DNA from 2 places in the Halalkalibacter lacteus genome. Region 2 is predicted to be linked to the other one. Evidence: riboswitches for the same ligand, from Rfam matches in the RefSeq annotation. Region 2 holds a riboswitch; the other holds the start of a gene.
The links. A riboswitch is a leader RNA that binds a small molecule or an ion and turns the genes downstream of it on or off. The one in region 2 is predicted to bind cobalamin.
Positions count from the first base shown of each region.

Region 1 (7,779 bases), on a different contig from region 2:
ATGTTTGATTTTAAACTACTGATTTCTAATGACTGATTCTACAATTCATCAAACCCATTGTCGCTCGATACTTTCGCATACTGCCTTGATTTCTGCTCAAAGAAATCACTTTTTGCTGCGTTCACATCTTCATAAGCTTTAATCCATCTCATCGTGTTAGTACGGTTGTTAGGATAAACCGCATTGTAGCCTAGCTGCTTTATGCGTTTGTTTGCCATAAATTTTAAATATGATTCCATTTCTTCTGGATCTATTCCATCAAGCTTGTCACCGATAATATAACGGAACCAACGGATTTCTAGATCGGTTGCCTTCTTGAATGCCTCTTCCACAAATGTTTGCATCTCAGTTGAATCTAGTTCCGGTTTTTCTTTCAATAGCTCCTTAAACAAATTCGTAAAGTAATAAACATGCAGTTGCTCATCACGATTAATATAATTGATCATCGTCGAAGTTGACACCATTTTTTGATGACGAGCCAAGTTATAGAAAAAGGCAAATCCAGAGTAGAAGTTTAAGCCCTCTAATATCACATCATAGACAATCGATTTAGCAAGTGTTTCTGCTGTTGGATTGTTTACAAACTCTTCATACCCCTCAACGATAAACTCATTTCTCTCACGCAAGACAGGGTCATGCTTCCAATACTCATAAATTTCATCTTGTGTTGCTTTCGGTACAACGCTTGAGAGTACATACGAATAACTTTGATTGTGAACGACCTCTTGGAAAGAGAGAACACTCATTAAGGCAGCCATGCTAGAATCAGTTAAATAATCCGCTACACGAAGGGTGTAGTCTGTTTGGATACTATCGAGAAAAGCTAGTAGTCCAATTATTTTCTTAAATGCTTCCTGTTCATCATTTGTTAAGTTCGGGAACTGTTTTGCATCATGTGTCATATTAATTTCAAACGGTGTCCAAAAGTTAGCTAGCATGTTTTTATATAATGGATAAGCCCATGAAAAACGAACATCATCCCAATTCAAAACGTTTGAACTTTCTCCGTTTATTAACCCCGTTGACGCATTAGGTGCCCCTACATCATATAATTTCCGTTGTTGCATCGTATCCACTTAAATGGCCCCTTTCTCTTCTTAACTTGAACAACTTTCGCAATCCTCTTCAATGGAAACAGAGGTAGAGCGAACGTAATAGGTTGTCTTTAGCCCTTTCTCCCAAGCTAAAAGATGCAAATCTAGTAACTCTTTTGCTCTTACTGTATTAGGTACATATAGATTAAAAGAAATCCCTTGATCAATATGACGTTGTCTCTTCGCGTTCTGAAGAATACTCCATTTTTGATCAATTGTATGGGCTGACTTGTACAGCCATGTTGTCTCTGCTGATAAGTCAGGAGCTACAACCGGAATCCGGTAATTTTTCTTTTCTTCCATATAGAACTTTGAAAAAATAGGATCAATGGATGCTGTTGATCCCGCAATAAGTGACGTCGTTGCATTTGGTGCTACCGCAAGTAAATAGCCGTTTCTGATTCCATGTTTTTTAACTTCTGTTTGTAATTCTTTCCACCTTGGAGAGTCATACTGACGCTTTTCGAAATACTCACCTGTCTCCCAATCTGAATTAGGAAAAGCTGGATACGCTTCTTTTTCTTTGGCAAGCTCCATACTTGCTTGGACGGTCGCATAGTTAATTGCTTCATACACGCGATCAACTTCTGCAACCGCCTCATCAGATTCCCATCTGATCCCTTTTCTAGCTAAATGGTGATGCCACCCATACGTACCTCCACCTATGGCACGATAAGTTTTATTCGTTAACTCTGCTTGTTTAACATCGAGACTGTTCATATCAATAACGTTATCAAGCATCCGGATTTGAATTTTAATAACTCTTTCTAATACATCGTCTTTCATTACATTGGCAATTGATAATGAGCTCAAGTTACACACAACGTAATCACCTGGCTTTTTCGTTACTGTTATCATTCCATTTTCAAGCAGCTCTTCTTCTATCGTTGTCGCACTCATGTTTTGCATGATCTCAGTGCATAAATTAGAACCATAAATCATCCCATTATGACGGTTAGGATTAAGTCGATTCGCAGTATCTCGGTAGAACATAAACGGACTTCCCGTTTCAAGTTGCGACATCATAATGCGTTTCATAATATCAATTGCTTGTACTTCAACTCTCGATAACTCGTTGTTCTTCACACATTGTTGATAACGTTCGCGAAAGGACCCTTCGCCCTTATTCTCATCGTAAAAGTCTTCTAACGAAAATCCCATCATTTGACGAACTTCATGCGGATCAAACAAATACCAACTCTCACGATTATCAACTGCCTCCATGAATGCATCTGGGATTGAAACAGCAGTAAATAAGTCATGTGTACGTTGACGTTCATCACCGTTATTAAGCTTTGAATCTAGAAAAGAAAAGATATCTTTATGCCAAACATCAAGGTAAACAGCAATCGCTCCTTGACGCTGGCCAAGTTGGTCAACACTTACGGCAACATTATTTAATTGCTTCATCCACGGAATGACACCAGAAGATACCCCTTTAAACCCTCTGATCGAAGAACCTTTTGCGCGAATTTTCCCAAGATATAGTCCAAGTCCCCCACCGTTCTTGCTAACTGTTGCCGCATCCGTACAGCTATCAAAGATCGCGCGTAGGTCATCTTCTACTGTATCAATGAAACAACTAGATAATTGACCGTCTTTTTTACCTGCATTAGCAAGCGTCGGTGTCGCAACGGTCATATACAAATTTGACAGTGCCCAATAACTTTCTTTCACAAGCTCTACTCGCTTTTCTACTGGTTCCTCGACCATTAATGTCATCGCTATGATCATCCAACGTTCTTGCGGCAATTCAAGCAATGTTCCATCAAAGTACCTCGTTAAATAGCGATCTGCCAGTGTCTTGACTCCGATATATGTAAACCGATCATCTTGCTTACGATTGATAGTAGCTGCAAACTCATTAAGCTCTTCTATTGAATAAGCTTGTAGCCTTTGATCATAAAAGCCGTCCTCTATTAATTTTTGTACCCAATTAGCAAATCGATTATCCCAATCGATAGCCCATCCTCTTGTCTGCTCAATTTGTTCATACAACGAGTTTAAATAGCACTGTCCCGCCACATATGTCCAATCAGGCGTATCAATCTCTAACTGATTAAGCGCATCCAAAGCTCGCGTTTCCCACGTGACATCTTCTTTCCACCATTCATTTATTGTTAGATGCGGAAATCGTTCCTTTACCTTTTCTATCATTGACCTTTTCTCCACTGTTGTCTCCATTAATTAAACACTCCTCTTCTAAAATAAAAAACGCTCTTTCTCCTGGTAAGAGAAAGAGCGCAAAACGGCGAGTGAAATAAGACAATACCAAACATACCTGCCGTCTCACTTCTCACACCCCGAAGATAGTTAACTAAAGAATGACGGCAGGTCTCCTGGCTAGCGCTTCACTCTACTTTGAGCCTTCCCATGCTAGTTCATATCTATCGATACGAACCTATTGCACAGTGGGTCCCTCATTTCGTCCACACATACAGTTGCGGGGGCAGCTCTGGCCTCACGCCAGATTCCCTATTAAGTCTACTAGACACCGTTCATTCCGCAAAATCAATATATAGTTGTTTTTACATTTATAGATTACGATATATTGTACATGCTACAGAATCACACTTAAGAATGCAAGAACTATTTTCAGCAAAAAATAGCATCTACTAATGTACATATTATTAGATTGCTTGTTACTCTCCTGACTAGCGGCTTTACTAGCCACAACCAACTCCTTCCACACAAAATAAGAGACTGCTCCTCTAAAAGGGCAGCCTCACTCACTCTAATTAGTACTTCTCAATCACCACCGCGGTCCCATACGCAATAATCTCCGCTGCATTTGCCATAACCGTCGATGTTTGCATTCTCATTCCGATGATCGCATTGGCTCCTTGTTCTTCCGCCTCTGTTACCATGCGGTCGATCGCAAGTTCACGTGCTTCGGTCATCATCTCGGTGTAGCCTTTTATTTCACCACCAACAATCCCCTTTAAACCTGCAGTAATATCACGCCCAATATGTTTAGACTGAATCGTACTTCCTTTTACATAACCTTTTACATCTGCAATGTCATACCCCGCTACTTGTTCAGTCGTTACAATCATCATAATTGATTTCCTCCATTTCTTCTTTCTTATGCTCTAATTTAAAAATCAAAAGTAATATGACTAAAGACTCCCCACTACCTCAGACATGACGATTTAACCATTGTTTGACGACCTCAAGAAAAACAGGTGAGAGTGGCTTTTCTCCGATGTTTTTGTACACCTTTTTCAATTGCAGAATTCCAACTTCTTCCATTTGATCACGAAGCATATGATTCATCCCATCAATTACGTGCGTTTCTGTTTCTACCTTTGTATAGCTCGCAACTTCACGTACTTTATCTGGGGTCGCTTGTACGTCCTTGGAACCCGTAACGGCTAAGATAGGACAAGATACTTGCGCTAATCCACTATACACATCATACTCATAATGTTCTCGAAACCACTTAGCTGGAATTTTCACTCCTTGATATCGAATGACGTCTTTTTTTGTTGAACGTACTTTTTTATCAAATTTGACTCCTTTTTTCTCTGCTTTTTTTGCTACATTTAACAGGCTGAATAGTTTCCCTTTCACACCTTTTTGTTCCTGTAATGATTCAACTATTTGTCCTCTCTGATACGTAAGAGCATCTTCAAGTGATGCCCCAGCTCCTGCAACTAATAGAAGTCCAGCTAAGTCTTCACCCTTTGCAATTTCTGGTGCTAGCATACAGCCTTCACTATGACCAAGCACAAATATCTTATTACGATCAACAATCGACTGCTTCTTCAAATAGTGAATCGCAGCCTTCGCATCATTAACGAGATCCCAGAAACCCATTTTCGCAAAAACTCCCTCGCTTTTCCCTGTCCCTCGTTTGTCATAACGCAACGTAATAAAACCTTGATTCGTCAGAAAGGTTGCAAGCTGATCATATAAATGCAATGTCTGCCCTTTGCCATTCCCATTGCGGTCAAGTGGACCTGAACCAGCAACAAGCAAAATGGCAGGTAGCGCAATCGGTGACGTTTCTGGATACGTTAATGTCCCGAAAATCTGATTTTTTTCGCCAAACTGAATCTCTTTTTCAGTCATATAATCGCCTCCAAAGAAGTTTTGCAGGATAAACATCATAAGTCCGTGCTTGTCGGTCTCTTAATGGTCGTTTCATAGCAGCTTTTCGAAAACCTCGCTAAGGTTCCTCACCAAATTGCACCACCTCATCATGAGTTAAGTGAAGCGTTGTCTGACCATACATAATCCAACTTGTTTATATTGCTTTAAATGATGATTTAGCATATCTAGCCACGAAAAGGGTCTACCTCTTCTCTCTCGATTCGAAACTCCTGTTTTCATCCCCCACGGTGTCTGACTACTTGTTCAACAGACTAGTCATGAAAAGCCGATCTGTTTATTAGGTGTTGTTTTATTTAACTCTACTTCTAAAAACGCAATATTATCCCTTTTTTTCAACATATATTTTTTTCTAATGTTCCTCTACCTTTATTGTTCAACTACTTGATTCTATATAGCGATACTATTGCAGAGGGTTTTACCTATCAAGAGTGTTTCATTCGATTTTCTTTTCTATTTCTATGCTATAGTAACATTACCATTACATTCAAAAAAGGCAGGAGTTATGTTATGGATTCGAATAAATTTGACCGTGTTTTCGATTCTCTTGAAGAATTCGTCGATACAATCAGTGATGTTCTTGATTGTCCCGTAACACTTGAGGATGCAAATCACCAATTACTAGCATACAGCTCTCATGACGATGAAACAGATGCAGCGAGAATCTCAACGATCATTGGAAGAAGAGTCCCTGAGAAAGTCATTAATCGTTTTTGGAAAGAAGGCGTCATTCCAGCACTTAACCAAAATGATGTTCCTGTTGAAATTAATAGCATCACAGATATTGGTCTTAGGAATCGTGTCGCGATTTCCATTCGAAAAAACCAAGAAGTTCTCGGGTACATTTGGGTGATAGAGGTTGATACGAAGCTTTCAACTAAAGATAAACAGTTATTAAAAATAGCTGCTGGAAAAGCAAAAAACCTCTTACTTCAATTAAATCTCCAGAAGAAGCAACGCGAAAAAAATCATCAAGAACTATTATGGCAAATCATAACTGACGAAACGACTACTCATGACCAAACAGCACCTCTTCTTGAAAAAGTAGGTGTCCTTCCTACAAAGCCTCTTGGCTTTATGGTATTACATGTTAACGAAATGTCAGATACTCTTTATCGGAATATTATGTACATCATCAAAACGACAAATAAAATAAACCTAGTGCTTGATACAATAGATGAGAATCAGCTAATCTGTTTGATTAGCTCCATTCATGAAAAAACCAATCAATCAGAGTTAATCGATTTTATGAAGACCGTCCAGGTTCAGATGCGGGAACGATTTGGATTAGAGGACATGTTTATTGGGTGCGGTTATTTATACGAGGATTATTCAAAACTAATGCAAAGTTATCTTGAAGCCAAAAAAGTTGTTCAATTAAAAGCAAATCGTCAAACTGATATTAAACAAGCTTATTTTTATCATCAACTAGGCGTGTTCCAACACCTAGATGTATTGCATAGTCACAAAAAAAGTTTAGTGGTAAATCCAGCCCTATCCCAGTTACAGTCGTATGATCAAGAGCATGCTACTTCCCTTTATCAAACACTCGAAGTGGTCTTAAATAAGGATGCAAATATGAATGAAGCCGCCAAAGAATTGCATATTCACGTTAACACCCTTAGTTACCGCTTAAAACGCATTCAAGAAATTACATCGATTCAACTAAAAGATCCTATACAGCGAATCGGTCTTTATTTAGATATTAAACTGCAAGCTTATAATTATGCAAATCAACAACCGTAGCGTATCCAAAAGGTCTGACCCAATGCAGAAGGCAGACCCTTAGACTACCTCAGTCATCGGCTACATTAATATGAGAAAAGCGTTTCACGTCAAACAGACCAGTATCCGTCAACTTTAAAGACGGAATCACAGGTAAAGCAAGAAATGATAACGTTAGAAATGGGTTCCAGTCTCCGTCAAAACCAATATCTCTTAGAGCAGCTTCTAATTTTTGTAACGCTCCGTTCACTTCCTCAAATGGCTTGAGCGACATTAAACCAGCTAAAGGTAGTGGCAGTTCTGCTAGAAGTTCTTGACCCCTTACAACTGCAATTCCCCCTTCTTGCTTTGCTACTTGTTCGATAGCAAATTTAATGCTCTTGTCATCTGTTCCACAAGCCACGATATTATGAGAATCATGAGCTACCGTTGCGACAATTGCACCTTCTTTTAGTGGAATTCCTTTCACAATTCCAACTCCTACATGACCGAGTTTGTGATGTCTTTCTGCTACGACAAGCTTTAATTGATTATTTTTAATGGAAGGAACAAAGAAGCCATTTGTCACATCTACTTCTTCAATTAAATGGTCTGTCACAATAGATCCAGGCGTTACTCCAATAACATGTGCCTTTGAAGAATCTAGTTTCAATTCCAAACTATTTGCCGTTAATGGCTCCAAGTGAACACTATTGAGTAGATAAGATGGCGGTTTAATCGCATCACGAACCGTTCGTGTCATTTCACCATTTTCAGCGACACATTCCCCTTTTATATAAACTGCTTCAATTTCAAGTTTGTCTAGATCACGAATCATGAGAAAACTCGCTTCATACCCGGGTGCGAC
Region 1 is NZ_JAWRVL010000004.1:181,132-188,910, forward strand. It holds gene SAZ04_RS04790 (ribonucleotide-diphosphate reductase subunit beta) at 39-1,067, opposite strand; gene SAZ04_RS04795 (ribonucleoside-diphosphate reductase subunit alpha) at 1,098-3,278, opposite strand; cobalamin riboswitch at 3,407-3,609, opposite strand; gene SAZ04_RS04800 (YbjQ family protein) at 3,833-4,153, opposite strand; gene SAZ04_RS04805 (alpha/beta hydrolase) at 4,233-5,168, opposite strand; gene SAZ04_RS04810 (PucR family transcriptional regulator) at 5,718-6,953, shown strand; gene ade (adenine deaminase) at 7,003-7,779, opposite strand, start outside.
Region 1: another riboswitch for cobalamin. It lies ahead of SAZ04_RS04795 (ribonucleoside-diphosphate reductase subunit alpha); the one in region 2 lies ahead of SAZ04_RS02495 (ABC transporter substrate-binding protein).

Region 2 (7,779 bases):
TTTTCTGTACAATATGGGTGGCTTCCTCCTATGGGTCGGAGTAACTGGAAGAACCTTGTCTTACCAGCTGTTACACTCGGCGTAGGAATGGGCACCGTCTATGCCCGTGTGTTGCGTGCAAATATGATTGAATTAATGAATCAAAACTTTGTAAAAGCAGCAAAGGCAAGAGGATTATCAAAAAGTCGTATTCTTGTATTTCAAGTTTTAAAACATGCTTTCTTACCGATTGTAACGATGCTAGGGACGAGCTTTGCATTTATGTTAGGTGGAAGCATCATTATTGAGTCTATCTTTGCCTGGCCAGGATTAGGAAAATATATAATAGATGCTATCTCACTTCGAGATTATCCAGTCATTCAAGGATATGTAATTTTTGCTTCGTTCTTATTTGTTTCAATCCATATTCTTGTCGATATCATTTATGTACTCTTAGATCCACGTTTAAGAGTTAGTTAGGAGGAGAGCCATTTATGAAAGAGGCTCTGCAAACAAATATACGATTCCTTTTTGGGGGCGGATTCCTTATAAGCATTATCTTAATCGGTCTTTTAGCACCGTGGCTAACTCCATTCGACCCTTTGGCTATTAATCTTTCAAATAGACTATCACCACCGAGTTGGAATTATCTTTTAGGAACAGATCATTTAGGACGTTGTCTGTTAACACGGATTATGTACGGAATTAGAATAACCGTAACAGCATCGTTTTTAATTATGATTTTTACTGTGATAATCAGTCTACCTATTGGACTTTTAACCGGATACTTGCGTGGCCGGATGGACCATACTTTTATGAGGGTGATTGATGGAACTCTTGCTCTCCCAGACATTGTACTAACGATCGCTATTGTTGGTATAGTAGGGCCGGGTTTTTTTAATATGATTGTAGCGATTATTATGGTTCGCTGGGCTACCTATGTTCGTCTCATTCGTAGTCTTGTTTTAAAAATAGGTAAGGAAGATTATCTATTATCAGCCCGTATGTCTGGGAATTCACATATACACATTATGAAACGTTATATCCTTCCTCAAATTATTACACCTGTCATTGTTTTTGGAGCTTTGGATATGGGGAGAATTGTTCTTTTAATTGCGGGGCTCTCTTTTTTAGGATTGGGTACTCAGCCTCCAATACCAGAATGGGGTGTTATGTTACATGATGCTACGTCGTATTTTCAAATTGCTCCACATGTTATGATCTTTCCTGGTCTCGCCATTATGTTCTTCGTTTTATCTTGTCAACTAATCAGTGATCGGTATAGAAAGCAGGAAGGCTCTACTCCAAGAGGTGTAATATGAGTACAAACATAAAACCTTTATTAAACATTGAACAATTAGAAATATCTTATTATGAAGCTACTAAGTTAAGACCGGTTATTCATGATGTATCGTTTCAATTATATTCAGCTGAAACGGTTGCGCTCACAGGTCCAAGTGGTTGCGGGAAAAGTGTAACTTCACAAGCGATTGTTGGATTATTGGAAACGGGATTTGAAATAACAAGTGGCCATATTCTCTACAAAGAAGAAAATATTCTCTATTATGAAGATTCAGACTGGCAAAAGCTTCGTCGAGAAGAAATAGCCTTATTAATCCAAGATTCATTAAACGGTTTAAATCCAATCCGTACCGTGAAAAAACAAATGATAGAAACAATAAAACAAAAGAAAAAGTGGTTGAAAAAAGATATAGAATTATATTTACATTCCCTTTTAAGCCAAGTTGGATTTACAGATCCGAAACATATTTTATCCTCTTATCCCTTTGAATTAAGTGGCGGGATGCGTCAAAGGGTATTGTTAGCGATGATGTTAAGCTTACGTCCAAAGATCTTAATTGCTGATGAACCAACAACAGCTCTTGATGTTATTAATAGAGACAAAGTTTTATCCTTACTTAAGAAGTTACAACATGATTTTGAGCTAACGATTTTACTTATTTCTCATGATCAAAGCATAAATAGATTTGCAGATCGTGTTGTACAAATGCGTCAAGGAACAATTGTTATATGAGTCTACTTGAGTTATGCTATGTATCAAAAGAATATCCTTTGAGAGCAAGTAGAAAGACGTGGTATAGAACCAATCCAAGCTTTAAAGCGGTTAAACAAGTTAATTTGACTTTAAATAAGGGCGAATGCGTGGCGGTTGTTGGAGAAAGTGGTAGTGGAAAAAGTACATTAGCTAAATTAATTATGAAATTGGAAACATTATCAGCAGGAAAGATTCTTCTAGACGGTCAAGCTATACATGGGAAAAAGATGACAGATTTAGCTATTTATAAACGTATCCAACTAGTATTACAAGACTCATCTACTTCCTTACATCCAAAAATGCGTGTAGAAGAAATCTTGAAAGAACCCATTACTAATTTTTTTCCTGAACAAAAAGTAGAGTGGGAAAAAATGTTTTTCAAATTGTTAAAGCTAGTAGGTCTTGATCATTCATACTTATCAAGGTACCCGCATCAATTAAGTGGAGGGCAGAAACAGCGCGTATGTATCGCTAAGGCATTAGCAGTACAACCGGATCTTATTATTTTTGATGAATCGATTGCTAGTTTAGATAGGGACTCTCAAGAATCCATTGTAAATATGTTAAAACATATCCAAAAAAAAGAACAGGTATCGTATTTATTTATTACTCATGATCTTCAATCTGCTCAAACATTGTGTGATCGAGTAGCTGTTATGTATCAAGGCGAAATTGTAGAAACATTTAGAAATTGGGACTTACGACAGCTAAAACATCCTTATACACGTTCATTGGTCCACACTCTTGGTGAAAAGTGATTTTGAAGAAAAGGCAGTATGACTTTAACGAATTAGACGAGTTGGAGGAATCAAATGTTTACCGAAGAAGAAAAGAAAGCATTTTATAAGGTCATTTATAAAAGAAGAGATATTCGAACATTTCAACCAACGCCTATTCCTGAAGAATTGATATATAACCTACTTCATGCTGCTCACCATGCACCATCAGTAGGATTTATGCAACCATGGAATTTTATAATGGTTACGTCACAAGAAGTGAAAGAACGTCTTGCCTGGGCGGCTGACAAAGAAAGAAGAGCTCTTGCTATTCATTATGAAGAACAAGAAAAGAAACAATCTCATTTTCTGAGTTTGAAAATTGAAGGAATAAAAGAATCTCCTCTAACTATTTGTGTGACATGTGACCCGACACGAGGTGGATCCCATGTCTTAGGACGCAACTCAATTCCTGAAACGGATCAACTATCAACTGCTTGTGCGATTCAAAATATGTGGTTAGCAGCTTGTGTTGAAGGGTTAGCGATGGGCTGGGTTAGCTTTTATAAAAAACAAGACGTACGCGACATACTAGAAATTCCACCGCACATTGACCCTGTTGCATTGCTAACGATTGGTTACACAGATGAATATCCAGATAAGCCAATTCTTGAAACCTCTAAATGGGAAGAAAGAAAACAGTTAGAGCCCCTCATTTTCAAAAATAAATGGTCATAAGTTATAAGTGGCTTCGGATAAAAGAATTAATCAATTTACAAGGGACGGAAACTCTATTATAATAGCGTTTAGAACAAAAAAATGAATAGTAAACAAATAGGTTTCTTAAATGATAATAAATATTTAAGACTAAGAGGGAAGTTGGTGTAAGTCCAACACGGTCCCGCCACTGTAAGCGTTGAGGAAGGTTAGCAAATATCCACTGTGTATTCTGCATGGGAAGGGATAACCAACCGTTGATTCGTAAGTCAGGAGACCTGCCTATTATGTTTTTAATCTTCCTCGAGGAAAGGAATGTTTAAAGTGCATAGTAATCTTTTATGAAGGTTGCAAGTTTATAGTCAGTCTCGAGTAGACTAAGTATACATAAAATGCCTTTTTACACTACGCTTTCCTCTGGAATAGCGTTTTTTTGTGCTTGAAAATAGAAGGGGGAAAAACAGTGATTAACGAGATTTTCAAAAAGTGGGGGCTTTTCAGTATTGTTCTTCTGTTAAGTATGGCTATTATTGTAGGCTGTGGTACACAAGATCAAGAACAAGGCATTCAAGATGAAGTGAACTTAGAGGAAGAGGAAATAATTTCTGATGACAATGTAGAGTTGGACGAGGATAAAGGAGAACAGTTTCCTGTAACGATCACAGACGATGCTGGTCGAGAAGTTACAATTGAGTCAGAGCCTGAATCGATCGTCTCTATTCAAGCTAGTAACACAGAAATTGCCTTTGTACTTGGATTGGGCGATAAAATAATCGGTGTTTCGGATTATTGTAACTATCCAGCTGAGGCATTAGAGGTTGAAAAAGTTGGCGCGCAAGATATGAACGCAGAGTTGATTCTAACCCTGCTTCCAGATGTGGCTCTTGTATCGGATTATCATTTCAATTCTCATCCAGAAATATTAGAACAGTTTGAAGAAGCAGGTATAAACGTGCTTGTCGTTGGAAGTGCAACTTCATTTACTGATGTTTATGGCAATATTGAAATGATTGCTGCTGCAACAGGAAGTAAGGATAAAGCAGAAGAAATCATTTCTGATATGCAACAGCGCCATGAAGCAATCAAAGAAAAAGCAGATTCAATTACTGACAAAAAGAAAGTCTGGGTCGAAGTTTCACCGGCACCAGATATTTTTACGACAGGTCAAAATACATTTATGCATGAAATGCTTGAGTCCATTCACGCTATTAACGCTGCCGAAGATCATGACGGTTGGGTGAAATTGACGGAAGAAGAAATCGTTCAATTAAATCCTGATGTAATCATAACTACTTATGGATATTATGTAGAAAATCCAAGTGAAACAGTATTGACACGTGATGGGTGGGTTGAGGTACCAGCTGTAAAAAATGAACAAGTGTTTGATGTTGATAACGATACAGTTACTAGACCTGGTCCTCGTTTAATCGAAGGAGTGGAGACACTTGCGGAACTCATCTATCCGGAAATATTTAAGTAATAAAATTGTTTGGTTGTATATGCTAAGCGGAGGGTTTGTACTTGGTACAACCCTCCTTGGTTTATTAGTAAGCAGTGTGACCATTCCAGTCCCTGCCATTTTACATATCGTATTAGAAAATACTTTTAATATTGGATGGCTCGATGATATTCCGAGAAATGAAGAAATGATCATTTGGAATATCCGTCTCCCAAGAGTTCTACTTGCTCTTTGTGTAGGAGCATCACTAGCATTAGCAGGCGCAGCATTCCAAGGGCTCCTGCGTAACCCATTAGCTGATCCCTATACGATTGGGGTATCATCAGGTGCTGCTCTAGGTGCAGTATTCGTGCTGTTTTTTCAAGTTACTATCGTTGGTTTAGGAAGTTTCACTCTTCCAATCGTTGCGATTATTAGTGGCTTTATTACGTTACTTGTTGTGTTTGGGTTAGTCAGGTTAAGCAGTAGAAGTCTAGCTGTTGAAACAATTATATTAGCAGGTATTATTATTAGTGCTTTTATCGGTGCCATTACCTCTTTGGTCATTTCATTAGGGGATCGAGATGCGATGACACAGATTCTTTATTGGTTATACGGAAGTGTTGGAATGAGGGGATGGAGCCACGTTCACCTGATCATCCCATTTATGCTTGTCGGATCATTCATTGTACTTATCCATTATCGAGAATTAAATGCACTTGCGCTAGGCGAGGACGCAGCAGATCATATTGGTGTAGATGTAAAGAAAGGAAAAACATATATTTTAATTGGTGCATCTTTATTAACAGGAGCAGCAGTTGCTGTATCTGGTTCAATTGGGTTTGTCGGTCTTGTGATTCCACATTTAGTTCGTCTTATAACAGGCCCAAATCATCGACACGTCCTTCCTTTATCAATGTTAATAGGCGGAGCTTTTCTCATTTTAGCTGATTTAGTTGCAAGAACGATTATAGCTCCTAAAGAACTACCAATTGGTATCATTACGGCTTTAATAGGTGCACCAGTATTTGCACTATTATTGATTAGAGAAAGAATTGGGAGGGGGGGAGAAAGATGATGAAAGTTGAAAATTTAGTAGGTGGATATACAAATACCCCCATTATTAAAGATCTTAATTTAGAAATTAAAAAAGGAGAGTTTTTTGCACTTCTTGGGCCAAATGGGAGTGGAAAAACAACCCTATTTAAACTCATTACAGGTCAGTTACCTATTCAAAAAGGGGATATTCTACTATCTGGAAAAGCAATTAAGTCTCTTTCGAAGCTTGAAAAAGCAAAAAAAGTAGCTGTCTTGTCACAAGAAGTTCAAGTGTCATTTGATTATACCGTTGAAGAAATTATTAGTCTTGGACGTTACCCTCATCAAAAAGGGATTCTAAAACAGCTATCAAAAGCTGATTGGAAAGTCATTGAAGAGGTCATGGAATTAACAAAAATAAGCCAATTTCAAAAGACTCAATTCCGAATGCTTAGCGGTGGTGAAAAACAACGGGTCTTATTAGCTAAAGCATTGGCACAAGAACCTGAAATCTTACTTTTAGACGAACCTACAAATCATCTAGATATAAAACATACATTCCAACTGTTGGATGTACTAAAAGAACGGCAACAAACAATGGATTTAACGATTTTTTCGATATTGCATGATCTGAATGTTGCTTCGTTATATGCAGATCGCATTGCTTTACTTCATAAAGGAACATTTTTAGAAGTTGGAGATGTAGACACGTTAAGGAAAGAAGATCAATTAAAAAAAGTTTATGAAGTCGAGGTCAAAGCTCAATCCCATCCAACTGTTCCGAAACCACAGCTCCTAATGACACCAAATTACACAACTTCGAGTAGTCTGTTGAATTTTAGTGATGCTTATAAAATAGAACAAAATGATGAATATATTCATGTTCAATTTGATAGGCCGCTTCGAACCATCTCCAATGGCGTAATAGGAGAGGGCATACAGTGGTTAAAGCATTTTTGTAATTTTCATGTCGATAAGAATTATGATTGTTCCGACCCTACACAAGATATAAAGATGTGGATGGATAAATATCACATTCCTCATGAACAAGCAGTCGGGATGATGACGGCTGTAAAACTAGTGGATAAGGTTATTGTAACGAAAGAGATAGAAGGAATTAACATGTTGGTCATTGTGACAGCTGGGGTTGGAAATGCCGTTGATATATCAGCAGGGTCTTTAGTAGGGGCAACGAGTCAAATAGGGACTATAAATACGATGGTTTTTATAGATACGCATTTTACAGATGGAGCCATCGTAAATGGATATATGTCTGCAACAGAAGCAAAAGTAAAGGCTTTACAAGATCTTAACATAAAAGATCCTGCGTCTAATACGATCGCGACAGGTACATCAACCGATTCCTTACTTCTTGCCCTCACGCAGCAAGGCAAAAAGACACCTTATGCCGGATCAGGAACAGTTGTAGGAAAAGGAATTGGACAAATAGTCTATCAGGCGACACAGGAAGCGATAAAAAAATATTTAAAAAGAGTTAAGTAGTAATTGTTTCGAACAGTAATATTATTAGAAAGGTGGAGTTGATTTGACAGAACGACGAATCGTAATTGCGGGTACAGGTAGCGGTGTCGGCAAAACAACAGTGACAATTGGCTTGATGTCAGCATTAAAAAAGCGCGGATTGACAGTCCAAGGGTTTAAATGTGGACCTGATTATATTGATCCGTCCTATCATACAGCTGTAACGAACCGAGCTTCTCGTAATCTAGATAGTTGGATGCTCACAAAAGATACAGTGTTAGATATATTCGCGAATGGTAGCAAAGAAGCAGACATTTCAGTTATGGAAGGAGTTATGGGCTTTTTTGATGGGA
Region 2 is NZ_JAWRVL010000002.1:212,442-220,220, forward strand. It holds gene nikB (nickel ABC transporter permease) at 1-459, shown strand, start outside; gene nikC (nickel transporter permease) at 474-1,301, shown strand; gene SAZ04_RS02480 (ABC transporter ATP-binding protein) at 1,298-2,014, shown strand; gene SAZ04_RS02485 (ABC transporter ATP-binding protein) at 2,011-2,793, shown strand; gene bluB (5,6-dimethylbenzimidazole synthase) at 2,848-3,489, shown strand; cobalamin riboswitch at 3,571-3,768, shown strand; gene SAZ04_RS02495 (ABC transporter substrate-binding protein) at 3,935-4,948, shown strand; gene SAZ04_RS02500 (FecCD family ABC transporter permease) at 4,914-5,984, shown strand; gene SAZ04_RS02505 (adenosylcobinamide amidohydrolase) at 5,981-7,447, shown strand; gene SAZ04_RS02510 (cobyrinic acid a,c-diamide synthase CobB) at 7,491-7,779, shown strand, end outside.